2 regions of the Bacillus sp. C1 genome follow, and region 2 is predicted to be linked to the other one. Evidence: riboswitches for the same ligand, from Rfam matches in the RefSeq annotation. Region 2 holds a riboswitch; the other holds the start of a gene.
What was found. Region 2 has a riboswitch for cyclic di-AMP ahead of ACX5JI_RS06690 (hypothetical protein). Riboswitches for the same ligand answer to the same signal wherever they lie in the genome.
Positions count from the first base shown of each region.

Region 1: it holds a riboswitch for cyclic di-AMP, as region 2 does, so the genes downstream of both, kdpA (potassium-transporting ATPase subunit KdpA) here and ACX5JI_RS06690 (hypothetical protein) in region 2, are expected to answer to the same signal.

Region 1 is NZ_JBTMZT010000003.1:336,857-340,009, reverse strand. Features, by position in the region: gene ACX5JI_RS12605 (MATE family efflux transporter) at 1-123, shown strand, start outside; gene ACX5JI_RS12600 (Type 1 glutamine amidotransferase-like domain-containing protein) at 190-888, opposite strand; cyclic di-AMP (ydaO/yuaA leader) riboswitch at 1,087-1,230, shown strand; gene kdpA (potassium-transporting ATPase subunit KdpA) at 1,340-3,007, shown strand; gene ACX5JI_RS12590 (helix-turn-helix domain-containing protein) at 3,084-3,153, opposite strand, start outside.
Region 2 is NZ_JBTMZT010000002.1:11,540-14,692, forward strand. Features, by position in the region: gene thiD (bifunctional hydroxymethylpyrimidine kinase/phosphomethylpyrimidine kinase) at 1-791, shown strand, start outside; cyclic di-AMP (ydaO/yuaA leader) riboswitch at 1,040-1,186, shown strand; gene ACX5JI_RS06690 (hypothetical protein) at 1,283-1,681, shown strand; gene ACX5JI_RS06695 (hypothetical protein) at 1,698-1,925, shown strand; cyclic di-AMP (ydaO/yuaA leader) riboswitch at 2,192-2,338, shown strand; gene ACX5JI_RS06700 (signal peptide protein) at 2,440-2,544, shown strand; gene kdpF (K(+)-transporting ATPase subunit F) at 2,541-2,621, shown strand; gene kdpA (potassium-transporting ATPase subunit KdpA) at 2,641-3,153, shown strand, end outside.

The sequences.
Region 1 (3,153 bases), on a different contig from region 2:
AGTCTTGGTATAAAAGGGATATGGATTGGATATCCGGCAGCATTTATTGTGAGCTTACTTTTACAATACGGATATTATAAACTTTCATGGAAGAAAAAACGGATTACGCGACTTGTGAGTTAAATAGGAAACAAATAAAAGTGTCCCTTAGCCTTCTAGTTTAGGGACACTTTTATTATATGTGCGTACTCATAAATAACTTTTTAAAGTTACATCAAAATGGTGTCTCATAAGTTTTCCATTATACATATAGAATTCCCATGCTTTCTCTGGATCTCCGATAATCTCAAAGGAATTTTCGGTTATATATAAAGCACAGTTATCTTCTAAAGCGATTCCTTCTATATTACGTGCATGGTTTTGTAAGAATAAATGGAAAGCAGTTGCTCGATCTGGTTGATTGTAGTGGGGACAAAAGTGTTTGTTTAGTGTATTCCAGCCATTGCTTTCTATATAGCCTTCTCCCTTATAGTTAGAACGAATTCCAGTTGTAAACCAGCACATAGCACCAGCGCTATATCCCGCAATGAACGTCCCGCCTTGCAGGGCTGCTATTAACTTCTCGTCTATTTTGTTTTCTTTCCACTTTTCCAGCATAGTGATATAATTTCCTCCGCCGAGATAGATGAAATCGGCAGAATGAATCATTTCACTTACTTCTACTTCGTTAACATTTTCTTTTATACAGCGCAGAATGTGAACATCACACCGTAACTGCTTTTCAAATGTTTCTCTAAAGTCTTTTATATACCCTTCATCGTCATTACTTGCTGTTGGGATAAATAATATTTTTGGAGATTGTTTTCCAGTTAACTCGATAAGTCGTTGATTAATATGGAAATGATCTGTTTGTTCAAAGTAACCTCCACCAATTACAGCTAACTTCATAATGAAGCACCACCTAATAGAGTTTTGTTACTTGTAGAATTTCGCTGTAGAAGAGTTTCATTCCTGCTGTAACAATTCATATTTACAGCAGGAATGAAGAAGTTTATATTATTTAAATATTTCATCTTTTCTTTCTTTACAACGATCATTTAGAAGAGTATATTAACAATCAGAATAGCTCAATATAGATTTTTCAGCCAAATATAATCGCTTAATCCACTTTAGGAGCGGGGGAACCGAATTTGTGCATGTGTCACTAGGGGTGAATCCTTTTTATAGGTAGGGCTACTCTCAAGGTCCGAATCCGACAGCTAACCTCGTCAGCGTTTTGAGAGGGGGGACTTGTGTGTAAAAAACACTAGGTGCAACCTGGTGTTTTCTTTTTATTCTCTTAAAGGTAAAAAATAACATTTTTTTATTGCGTGTAATAGAAAGAGAGAGGAGAAAAAGGATGAACTGGCTTACAAGTCTAATTACAATTGGCTTATTCGTAATTGTTGCAAAACCAATGGGAGATTATATATACAATGCTTTTCAGAGGAAGGAAGGGCTTCAAAGGGTATTTGGTCCCTTGGAAAAAATATTATTTAAAGTTGCTGGGATTAAAGGACATAATCAAAGCTTCAAGAAATATATGCTGTGTTTGATCATTACAAATTGTTTCTTTATTTTTTCTGTTTATTCTATATTTCGATTACAAGGGTTTCTGCCGTTAAACCCTAATCATTTTATGGGCTTAGAACCAACATTAGCTTTTCATACAGCAATTACATTTATGACAAACGCTAATTTACAGCACTATGGAGGAGAGAGTAGTTTATCCAATTTCTCTCAAATGGTGGGCGTAACGTTCATGATGTTTGCGGCACCTGCAACTTCAATGGCGGTTGGTATTACGTTTATTCGTGTGTTAGCGGGTAAAAGAATAGGTAACTTTTTTGTTGATTTTGTACAATCGATTACAAGAATATTATTGCCAATTTCATTTGTGGCATCGCTCATATTTATATTGTTAGGAATACCACAAACACTTGATTCAACAGTCATTGTGAAAACATTAGAAGAGGGAGTGCAAGCAATTCCTCGTGGCCCAGTAGCGTCTTTACTTTCTATTAAAGAACTTGGTGACAATGGAGGAGGTTTTTTTGGAACAGTTTCTGCACATCCTTTTGAAAACCCTAATATGATGAGTAACGTGCTGCAAATGATGTTACAAATGTTAATTCCAATGGCCTTTCCTTTTGTATATGGAAGAATGGTCGGCAATCGGAAACAAGGTAAAATATTTTTTGTAGCAATGCTTATTCTTTTCGTCATTGGATTTTGTACGCTTGCTATATCTGAATTAAAGGGGAACCCATTATTAAATCAATTAGGGTTAGAACATTCACAAGGAAATATGGAAGGGAAAGAAACACGGCTTGGTGTTATATCATCTGCTTTATATGCAACTGTTACAAGTGCTTCTGGAACAGGCGGTGTAAATACAACGCATGATACATTAACACCAATTGGCGGGATGGTTCCACTTATAAACATGCTGTTAGGTACTGTGTTTGGAGGAATTGGACTAGGGTTTATAAATATTATCATGTATGCGATGATTACTGTATTTTTAGCCGGACTCATGGTGGGGCGTACACCGGAGTTCCTTAATAAAAAATTAGAGGGAAAAGAAATGAAATTAATAGCGATTACAATTGTATCTCAGCCATTACTGATTCTTGGGGCTGCAGCGCTTGCATTTTCTACTCATCTTGGAACAGATGCAATTTCTAATCCTGGTTTTCATGGTTTGACACAAGTTATATATGAGTATACATCGTCTGCCGTTAACAATGGATCTGGATTTGAAGGACTAAAAGATAATACACCATTTTGGAATATCTCATCAGGAATTGTTATGTATATTGGTCGGTATTTCGGTGTAATTACAATGCTTGCTGTTGCAGTGGGGCTCAAAAAGAAAAAGATTGTACCTGAGACTATAGGAACATTCCGAACTGATAATCGGTTGTTTGGTGGGATTTTATTAGGCACTATATTTATAATCGGTGCACTCACATTTTTGCCAGTGCTCGTACTTGGACCAATCGCTGAATTTTTGACTATATCATAACTGCGTTGCATTAAAAAAGAAGGGCAATACATATTACGTATGTATCGCCCTTTTACTCTGTTTTTAGCTGGGTGTGTTAGAAGATAGGTGGAGTAACTGAAAATAAGACAATGGCATTTTGATTAAAATTATTTACCCATTTATGT
Region 2 (3,153 bases):
CAATTGCTGGATCAGATAGTGGCGGTGGTGCAGGTATTCAAGCTGATTTAAAAACATTTCAAGAGTTAGGTGTGTACGGAATGACAGCTATTACAGCTATTACAGCCCAAAATACACTTGGCGTGCAAGGGGTATACCCTGTTGCACTAGAAGGGATTAAGGAGCAGTTAAACTCTATTGGTGCTGATTTAACACCTGATGCGGTTAAGCTTGGTATGTTGTTTAGTAGTGAAATTATTCAGGTCGTTGTAGAGCATATTAAAAAATTTGGCTGGAATAATATTGTACTAGATCCTGTTATGATCGCAAAGGGCGGTGCATCGTTATTACAGCAAGAGGCAGTGCAAGCGTTGAAAGAACATTTGCTACCTCTTGCAACAGTTGTGACGCCGAATGTACCAGAAGCAGAAGTGTTAACTGGGATGGAGATTCATAATATAGCAGATAGTAAAAAAGCTGCAAAGATATTGCATGAACTAGGGGCGAAGTATGTGCTTATGAAAGGGGGACATGCTGCGTATCAAGGGGACGAAGTGATCGATTTATTATTTGACGGTGAGAAATTTACAGAGTATAGAAGTGAACGAATCGATTCAAAACAAACGCATGGTAGCGGTTGTACATTCGCGTCTGCTGTAACGGCAAGTCTTGCAAAGGGGTATGAAATTAAAGAGGCAGTGCAAGAAGCTAAACAGTTTATTACTATAGCAATTGAGCAGCAATTACATATTGGAAGTGGTCATGGGCCAACGAATCATTTTGCATATAAACAACGAAAAATGAACGTATAAATATTTATTTTTCAGTTTGTTGGGAAACAGGGGCTATGGGTTCCTGTTTTTCTTGTCGTTTTTTGTTGGCTAGTCGATATCCTTTGTCGAATCGCTAATATATTGTGAGAAACGGTTGATATATTTGAAAAATCGCTGATAAAATTTCATTCACCACTTTATACGAATAAATTTCGTCAGATTACCATGTTTCTTTTTTATTGTTTACTTTTACCAAATGTAGGAGTAATATATCATCCAGAATTAACTTTTTGACAGCGCTGAGTCCAAGTTTATGGAGCGGAGGAACCAAATTGTGCATTGTCACTAGGGGTGAATCTTTCATTATGAAAGTAGGGCTACTCTCAAAGTCCGAATCCGACAGCTAACTTCGTAAGCGTATTGAGAGAGGATGGTGCACGGATGGATACATCGCTTCACCGGTCTGATTAGTATAAAAGAATAGTAAATTACTATATTGAAATTCTTTTATACTAAGGAGGATGAGATGCATGGATGAGAAAAACGAAGTAACACTCATTTGTGTAGGCGAAGAGGAAAAGGTAAATAGTTTGCGAAATTTAGTACCTTTTCAAAGTCATATGGTCATTTTTACAGTAAGTGAACGCGTAGCTGCTGAAGTACGAGCATATGGATTTGAAGCAACATATTGCTGTAATGAGGAGCAAGATTTATCTAGCATTTGTAGCGGAATAAAAAAAGTAATTTTACTAGGAGATGAACTGCCAACGGTGAGCTTTTTCACCGAACGTATTCGTTTTTCTTTTCAAGCACCTATTACGGTTGTCACAAGAAATAAAAATTATCCAGTAAAGCTCTATCAAACAATTGGAGCTAAATTTGTAGTATTTACAAATTGTGATAATATTTCCTTTTTATTTTTTGAATAGGGTGGAGGAAGCGGAGATGAAGGTGTTATTAGATCAGGATATAGCGAATCGTTGGGCCGTATCGAAGGAGCGCATGCAAGAATTAGCAAGAGATCCTATGTTTCCAAAGCCGTATATGATATTGCCATCAGAAGAGAAGTTATATTTAGAAACAGATATTATTACGTATGAAATGCTGCATGTGGAACTAACACAGGTCTACATTCGTGGGAGAAATTTGCGGTTGTTTTTACGAAATGAATAGATTTATCATGAAGAAGAGAATGAACCCAGGGTACGATATAAAACGTATTCAGGTTCATTCTCTTCTTTTTTGTTTCATATTAAAAGTTCATTTCAAGGAAAATGAAAGAAAAGCTAAGAAAATAGATGATACAAGATTAATATTAGTGAATGTAAGCGTTAAAATGGTGGAATATTTTATTATTTGAGGTAATTAAACCCTTTACAAGTCAAATATAGAGGAGTATATTTACATTCATAAATTGTTTCATAAAAATTTCCAAAAACAACCTGATATCGCTGAGTCCAATTTATTTGGAGCGGGGGAACCAATTTTGTGCATTGTCACTTGGGGTGAATCTTTCACTGTGAAAGTAGGGCTACTCTTTAGGCCCGAATCCGACAGCTAACCTCGTAAGCGTTTGGAGAGGAGGTTTACTTTTGTGTTGTTCATTTTTGAACACTGAGTAGATCCTCGGTGTTCTTTTTTTGATGCTTAAATGGTAAAATTTTACACTAGAATAAGGGGGATTATAATGCTTGATGTTGTGATGATCGGAATCTGTGTTGTATTGGTAGCATCTATGATAGGGCTTGCGAGCTGGTCAGATAAAGTGGTGAAAGAAGGGAAATCGAAATGATGATTGCCTTATCAATTATTGTTGCAGCGATTACGGTGTATTTAGTTTATGCGTTATTAAATCCAGAAAAGTTTTAATTAGGGGGAATCGTTTATTATGATTTGGGTTGCAGTTGTTATCACAATGCTATTATTCATTCTCGTTGCAAAGCCAACTGGAATTTATTTAGAAAAAGCGTTCCAAGGTAGTAGAAAACTAGATAAAGTGTTTGGACCCTTTGAAAATCTTATTTTTAAAATCACGGGGATTAAGCCGTACAATCAAACTTGGAAGCAGTATGCATTATCATTAGTTGCACTGAATGGTTTTATGATTGTTGTTGTATATTTCATTTTCAGATTGCAAGGGGTATTACCGTTAAACCCAGCACATATTGAGGGAATGGAGCCAACGCTTGCTTTTAATACAGCAATCAGCTTTATGGCAGATACGAACTTACAGCATTATAGCGGTGAAAATGGATTATCTTATTTATCACAGTTAATTGGAATTACATTTTTAATGTTTGCTGCACCGGCAACAACACTAGCACTTGTAATGGCTTTTATAAGAGGGTTAGCAGGTAAGGAACTAGGGAACTTTTTCGTTGATTTTACTCGAGCTTTAACA